One region of the Terrisporobacter hibernicus genome, then DNA from elsewhere that is predicted to be linked to it. Evidence: a T-box and tRNA genes for the amino acid it is inferred to sense, from the RefSeq annotation. Region 1 holds a T-box; the other holds one or more tRNA genes.
What was found. The T-box of region 1 lies ahead of leuS (leucine--tRNA ligase). A T-box ahead of a tRNA ligase gene usually reads a tRNA of that ligase, here a tRNA-Leu.
Positions count from the first base shown of each region.

Region 1 (3,356 bases):
GCTCCATATTTGTTGATTATTTCTATAGGTGATACAGTATTACCTTTAGATTTACTCATTTTACTTCCATCCATTAAAACCATACCTTGAGTAAGTAAGTTTTTGAATGGTTCATCAAAGTCTAACATTCCCATTGATTTGAATGCTTTAACAAAGAATCTAGCGTAAAGTAAATGCATTATAGCATGCTCTACTCCACCTATATATTGATCTACTGGCATCCATTTGTTTACTAATTCTTTACTGAATGGTTCCTCAGTATTTTTAGGATCTATATATCTTAAGAAGTACCAAGATGAATCAACAAATGTATCCATAGTATCAACTTCTCTTCTCGCTTCTTTTCCACAGTGTGGACAAGGAGTTGTTTTGAATGCTTGAGAAGTAGTAAGTGGAGATTCTCCTTTTCCTGTGAATTCAACATCTGTAGGAAGTAATACTGGTAAATCTTTTTTATCTACAGGTACTATTCCACAGTCATCACAGTAAACAACTGGTATTGGGCATCCCCAGTATCTTTGTCTAGATAATAACCAGTCTCTAAGTCTGTAGTTAGTAGTCTTCTTTCCTCTATTATCTTTAGCAAGTTTTTCAACTATACCTTCAAATGCATCTGAAGCGTTCATTCCATTGAATTCTTCTGAGTTTATCATTTTATTGTCTTCATCTATAACAGGTATTATATCTAAACCAAATTTTTCAGCAAACTCTTTATCTCTATCATCATGAGCTGGAACTGCCATTATAGCACCAGTACCATAGTCAGCTAATACATAGTTTGCTATCCAAACTGGTATTTTCTTGTTATTTACTGGGTTTATAACATATTTACCAATAAACATACCTTCTTTTTCTACATCAGAAGCAGTTCTTTCTATTTCTGTCTTAGTGTGCATTTTTGCTATAAAAGCATTAACGTCGGCTTCATATTCAGTTCCTACAACTAATTCTTGAACAAGTTCACTTTCCGGAGCTAAAACCATGAAAGTAACGCCATACGTAGTATCTGGTCTAGTAGTGTATACTGTCATAGATTTGTCAGTTCCGTCTATATCAAATACTAATTCAGCACCATTAGATTTTCCAATCCAGTTTCTTTGCATTGTTTTAACTTTTTCTGGCCATCCATCTAAAGTGTCTAAGTCATTTAGTAATTCCTCAGCAAATGCAGTAGTTTTGAAATACCATTGTTCTAAATCTTTTTTAACAACTACGCTATCACATCTATCGCAAAGACCTCCAACAACTTGCTCATTAGCAAGAACTGTCTCACAAGATGGACACCAATTAACAAAAGATTTTTTCTTATAAGCAAGACCTGCCTCTAAGAATTTCAAGAATATTTCTTGTGTAAATCTATAATATTCTGGAGTAGAAGTAGCTACTTCTCTTTCCCAGTCATAACTTAATCCTAATAATTTTAATTGGCCTTTCATATCTTCTATGTTTGCCATAGTCCATTTATGTGGATGTACTCCATGTTTTATAGCTGCATTTTCAGCTGGTAAACCAAATGAATCCCATCCCATTGGATGAAGTACATTGTATCCTTCCATTTTCTTGAATCTAGCAACTACGTCACCTATAGAGTAGTTTCTAACATGCCCCATATGTATGTTTCCTGATGGGTAAGGGAACATCTCTAAAGCATAATAATTTGGTTTTGAAGAATCTGTTGTGTCAGTTTTATATTGATTATTCTCTGTCCATGTTTTTTGCCATTTGTCTTCAATCTTTTTAAAATTGTAAACGCTCATGATTTACCTCCTAAGTATTCTCTGTAATAATTTCCATAAGTATTATTTTATCCAAATTAAGAAATTCTAAAATTTCTTAATAGTATTAAAAAAATCCCCGTCCTAAACTTTACGTTTAGGGACGAGGATATATTTTCGCGGTACCACCCTAATTAGTTTACAAAAGTAAACTCTCTTAGACAGTTTTTATGCCAACTACGGCCAAATAATTCAATGTTAGCAAGTTCAAAAATAGTTTATGCTGATTCACACCAAATATCAGCTCTCTGAAATAAACAAAGTTTTCTACTACTCTAACTTATTTGATTTCAATCTTTATTTTTCTATAATATTAACATCTTTATGCTAAAGTGTCAACATCCACGTATGGAGCATCTTTCCATAGTTTTTCTAAGTTATAGAATCCTCTATTTTCTTCATCAAATACGTGAACCATTACATCACCATAATCAAGTAATATCCAATTTTGAGTTTCATATCCCTCTTTTGATCTTGGTTCTATTCCGTGCTCTGTTAACGCATCTTGTACATTATCTGCTATTGCTTTAACTTGTCTTGTAGAACCAGCAGTTGCTATAACAAAATAATCACATAGAGAAGATACTTTCCCTATATTTATTATTGATATATCTTGACCTAATTTATCATCAATTGCATCGTAAACAATCTTTGTCATTTGTTCAACAGTCATGTTAGTCATATTCCGTCTCCTTTCAATTTTAAAGCTACCTAGTTATTATATCATAAATATTTGTATTATTACTATTATATATACAAATTTAAAAATTTGCGCCTATTATTATACAATCTGACAATACTATTTTCCATAAATATAATTATTCTAGTTAAAAGTACCTATAATCAACTCTTCTAAGATATAATTTCTAGCTTTTATAGTTCTTGGGTGTATTAACTGGTTGTTATCTATTACAAATTTTATAGTATTATTGAAGGATAAAAGTAATGCTTCTTCTAACTTACCACTATAGGTTAGTTCTCTCAACTCTTCTACTCTTGGAAAGTTTCTATCTTCTTCTATTAAGTCAGCCATATATATTATTTTTTCTAAAAGAGACATATTTTCCTTTCCTGTAGTATGATATTTTATTGCATTTATAATTTCTTCATCCTTAATACTAAATATATCTACTGCTACATAAGAACCTATAACGCTATGAGATAGGGCTATATTGTTTACTTCCAAAGGATCTAGTTCTACATTAAATCTTTTTATGCTATCTTCAATTTGTTCATCTGTAAAATATTTAGCACAATCATGAACAAGTCCAGCAATCTCCGCTTTTTCTTTGTCACACTTATATATTTCACTTAGCTTTACTGCACATTTTGATACATTTAAAGAATGTTTTAATCTTCTTTCAGGTAACATCCCTTTTAGTGTTTTTTCTATTTGTTTTATATCCATTTACTCAACTCCAAAATTGTATAAACCCTTTTCCTTTATATATGATTCCACATTTTCAGGTATTAGGTACCTAACTGACTTCCCTAAATTCAGTTGATCTCTAATATATGTGGATGATATATCTAAAGAAGGTACGTATACATTTATAATTTTTGCATTATATTTATTTTCTA
Region 1 is NZ_CP081135.1:2,659,947-2,663,302, reverse strand. It holds gene leuS (leucine--tRNA ligase) at 1-1,757, opposite strand, end outside; T-box leader at 1,872-2,068, opposite strand; gene rsfS (ribosome silencing factor) at 2,098-2,448, opposite strand; gene yqeK (bis(5'-nucleosyl)-tetraphosphatase (symmetrical) YqeK) at 2,599-3,183, opposite strand; gene nadD (nicotinate-nucleotide adenylyltransferase) at 3,184-3,356, opposite strand, start outside.

Region 2 (3,356 bases), 810 kb from region 1:
GGGGATGAAGGAGTTGCAGTCCTCTACCTTAGCCACTTGGTCATGTCGCCTTTTTATATTGGTGACCCATCGGAGATTCGAACTCCGGACACCTTGATTAAAAGTCAAGTGCTCTACCGACTGAGCTAATGAGTCATATGTTTTTTATGGGGTGGATAATGAGATTCGAACTCACGGCCTCCAGAGCCACAATCTGGCGCTCTAACCAACTGAGCTATACCCACCATAATCTAATGCACTAGTTTTATTTTTTAGTTGATGGTCGAGGTGAAGGGACTCGAACCCCCGGCCCCATGGTCCCAAACCAAGTGCGCTACCAAACTGCGCTACACCTCGAACTAAAAAGTGGTGGACCATCAGGGACTCGAACCCCAGACCTACCGGTTATGAGCCGGGCGCTCTAACCAACTGAGCTAATGGTCCACGTTATATTATTAAAATTCAAATGGTAGCGGTAACAGGAGTCGAACCTGTGACCTTTCGGGTATGAACCGAACGCTCTAGCCAACTAAGCTATACCGCCACAATATTTAAATATGGTGCCCAGAGGCGGAATCGAACCACCGACACGGGGATTTTCAGTCCCCTGCTCTACCGACTGAGCTATCTGGGCGCTATTGGCGGAGAGGGTGGGATTCGAACCCACGGTGCCGTTAAGCATCACTGGTTTTCAAGACCAGCTCCTTAAACCACTCGGACACCTCTCCTTATAGTTTCCTTTATGCTCTATCTAGTGAGCACTAAGTTGCTAATTTAATATGGCTGGGGATGCAGGACTCGAACCTACGCATGCATGAGTCAAAGTCATGTGCCTTACCGACTTGGCTAATCCCCAATATATAAGTGGTGAGCGCACAGGGATTCGAACCCCGGACACACGCCTTAGAAGGGCGTTGCTCTATCCAGCTGAGCTATGCACCCACATTATAAAATAAAAGTGGTGCGGATGAAGGGAGTCGAACCCCCACGCCAATGGCGCTAGATCCTAAGTCTAGTGCGTCTGCCAATTCCGCCACATCCGCGTACTTTAAGTTGGTGGAGGATGGTGGATTCGAACCACCGAAAGCACAGCTAACAGATTTACAGTCTGCCCCCTTTGGCCACTCGGGAAATCCTCCGCATATATAAATGGAGCTGGTGATAGGAATCGAACCTACAACCTGCTGATTACAAGTCAGCTGCTCTACCGTTGAGCCACACCAGCTTAGATAAAATCAAATGGCGACCTGGAAGGGGTTCGAACCCTCGACCTCCAGCGTGACAGGCTGGCATTCTAACCAACTGAACTACCAGGCCGCGTTTATGTTTTTATGGTGGGACCAACAGGGCTCGAACCTGTGACCCCCTGCTTGTAAGGCAGGTGCTCTCCCAGCTGAGCTATGGTCCCGGGATAAATTTAAATGGAGCGGGTGAAGGGGATCGAACCCTCACAGCCGGCTTGGAAGGCCGGAACTCTACCATTGAGCTACACCCGCATGGTGACTCATAGGGGAATCGAACCCCTGTTACCGCCGTGAAAGGGCGGTGTCTTGACCGCTTGACCAATGAGCCATTCATATGTCATTTACTTTTTTTGCGCTTACTCATTTGTCTCGCAAAATTGGTGCCGAAGACCGGAATCGAACCGGTACGAAAGTATAAGTTTCGCAGGATTTTAAGTCCTGTGCGTCTGCCAGTTCCGCCACTTCGGCACTTTCTTGGCTCCAAGGGAGGGACTCGAACCCTCAGCCTATCGGTTAACAGCCGAGTGCTCCACCGTTGAGCTACCTTGGAATATGGAGGCGACACCCAGATTCGAACTGGGGATGAAGGAGTTGCAGTCCTCTACCTTAGCCACTTGGTCATGTCGCCATATTTAGTGGTGACCCATCGGAGATTCGAACTCCGGACACCTTGATTAAAAGTCAAGTGCTCTACCGACTGAGCTAATGAGTCATATATTTTTTATGGGGTGGATAATGAGATTCGAACTCACGGCCTCCAGAGCCACAATCTGGCGCTCTAACCAACTGAGCTATACCCACCATAATTGATAAAAGTGGTCGAGGTGAAGGGACTCGAACCCCCGGCCCCATGGTCCCAAACCAAGTGCGCTACCAAACTGCGCTACACCTCGAACTAAAAAAGTGGTGGACCATCAGGGACTCGAACCCCAGACCTACCGGTTATGAGCCGGGCGCTCTAACCAACTGAGCTAATGGTCCACGTTTATTATTAAAATTTAAATGGTAGCGGTAACAGGAGTCGAACCTGTGACCTTTCGGGTATGAACCGAACGCTCTAGCCAACTAAGCTATACCGCCACAATATTTAAATATGGTGCCCAGAGGCGGAATCGAACCACCGACACGGGGATTTTCAGTCCCCTGCTCTACCGACTGAGCTATCTGGGCATCTGGCGGAGAGGGTGGGATTCGAACCCACGGTGCCGTTAAGCATCACTGGTTTTCAAGACCAGCTCCTTAAACCACTCGGACACCTCTCCAAGTTAATGGTGACCCATCGGAGATTCGAACTCCGGACACCTTGATTAAAAGTCAAGTGCTCTACCGACTGAGCTAATGAGTCATATTTATATGGCTGGGGATGCAGGACTCGAACCTACGCATGCATGAGTCAAAGTCATGTGCCTTACCGACTTGGCTAATCCCCAATATATAAGTGGTGAGCGCACAGGGATTCGAACCCCGGACACACGCCTTAGAAGGGCGTTGCTCTATCCAGCTGAGCTATGCACCCACATATATTGTTTGTTTTGTTTGGAGCGGGAAACGAGATTCGAACTCGCGACTTCAACCTTGGCAAGGTTGCGCTCTACCACTGAACTATTCCCGCATACTAGGTATAGTTAAAAAAGTGGTGCGGATGAAGGGAGTCGAACCCCCACGCCAATGGCGCTAGATCCTAAGTCTAGTGCGTCTGCCAATTCCGCCACATCCGCATACTTCTTTTGGTGGAGGATGGTGGATTCGAACCACCGAAAGCACAGCTAACAGATTTACAGTCTGCCCCCTTTGGCCACTCGGGAAATCCTCCATGTTTGGAGCTGGTGATAGGAATCGAACCTACAACCTGCTGATTACAAGTCAGCTGCTCTACCGTTGAGCCACACCAGCATAGTGTTTATAAGAAGTATTTTGGCGACCTGGAAGGGGTTCGAACCCTCGACCTCCAGCGTGACAGGCTGGCATTCTAACCAACTGAACTACCAGGCCGCATTTGTATGTTTTTATGGTGGGACCAACAGGGCTCGAACCTGTGACCCCCTGCTTGTAAGGCAGGTGCTCTCCCAGCTGAGCTATGGTCCCGGGATAAATTTAAATGGAGCGGGTGAAGGGGATCGAACCCTCACAGCC
Region 2 is NZ_CP081135.1:1,847,468-1,850,823, forward strand. It holds tRNA gene JW646_RS08985 (tRNA-Cys) at 1-50, opposite strand, end outside; tRNA gene JW646_RS08990 (tRNA-Lys) at 60-135, opposite strand; tRNA gene JW646_RS08995 (tRNA-His) at 148-224, opposite strand; tRNA gene JW646_RS09000 (tRNA-Pro) at 260-336, opposite strand; tRNA gene JW646_RS09005 (tRNA-Ile) at 347-423, opposite strand; tRNA gene JW646_RS09010 (tRNA-Met) at 447-523, opposite strand; tRNA gene JW646_RS09015 (tRNA-Phe) at 538-613, opposite strand; tRNA gene JW646_RS09020 (tRNA-Ser) at 619-707, opposite strand; tRNA gene JW646_RS09025 (tRNA-Gln) at 760-835, opposite strand; tRNA gene JW646_RS09030 (tRNA-Arg) at 845-921, opposite strand; tRNA gene JW646_RS09035 (tRNA-Leu) at 939-1,022, opposite strand; tRNA gene JW646_RS09040 (tRNA-Tyr) at 1,034-1,118, opposite strand; tRNA gene JW646_RS09045 (tRNA-Thr) at 1,130-1,204, opposite strand; tRNA gene JW646_RS09050 (tRNA-Asp) at 1,220-1,296, opposite strand; tRNA gene JW646_RS09055 (tRNA-Val) at 1,312-1,387, opposite strand; tRNA gene JW646_RS09060 (tRNA-Gly) at 1,402-1,475, opposite strand; tRNA gene JW646_RS09065 (tRNA-Glu) at 1,477-1,551, opposite strand; tRNA gene JW646_RS09070 (tRNA-Leu) at 1,602-1,691, opposite strand; tRNA gene JW646_RS09075 (tRNA-Asn) at 1,699-1,773, opposite strand; tRNA gene JW646_RS09080 (tRNA-Cys) at 1,777-1,851, opposite strand; tRNA gene JW646_RS09085 (tRNA-Lys) at 1,860-1,935, opposite strand; tRNA gene JW646_RS09090 (tRNA-His) at 1,948-2,024, opposite strand; tRNA gene JW646_RS09095 (tRNA-Pro) at 2,040-2,116, opposite strand; tRNA gene JW646_RS09100 (tRNA-Ile) at 2,128-2,204, opposite strand; tRNA gene JW646_RS09105 (tRNA-Met) at 2,227-2,303, opposite strand; tRNA gene JW646_RS09110 (tRNA-Phe) at 2,318-2,393, opposite strand; tRNA gene JW646_RS09115 (tRNA-Ser) at 2,397-2,485, opposite strand; tRNA gene JW646_RS09120 (tRNA-Lys) at 2,493-2,568, opposite strand; tRNA gene JW646_RS09125 (tRNA-Gln) at 2,578-2,653, opposite strand; tRNA gene JW646_RS09130 (tRNA-Arg) at 2,663-2,739, opposite strand; tRNA gene JW646_RS09135 (tRNA-Gly) at 2,761-2,835, opposite strand; tRNA gene JW646_RS09140 (tRNA-Leu) at 2,858-2,941, opposite strand; tRNA gene JW646_RS09145 (tRNA-Tyr) at 2,952-3,036, opposite strand; tRNA gene JW646_RS09150 (tRNA-Thr) at 3,042-3,116, opposite strand; tRNA gene JW646_RS09155 (tRNA-Asp) at 3,139-3,215, opposite strand; tRNA gene JW646_RS09160 (tRNA-Val) at 3,233-3,308, opposite strand; tRNA gene JW646_RS09165 (tRNA-Gly) at 3,323-3,356, opposite strand, start outside.
Region 2: it encodes a tRNA-Leu, which carries the amino acid that the T-box ahead of leuS (leucine--tRNA ligase) is inferred to sense. The anticodon was not compared.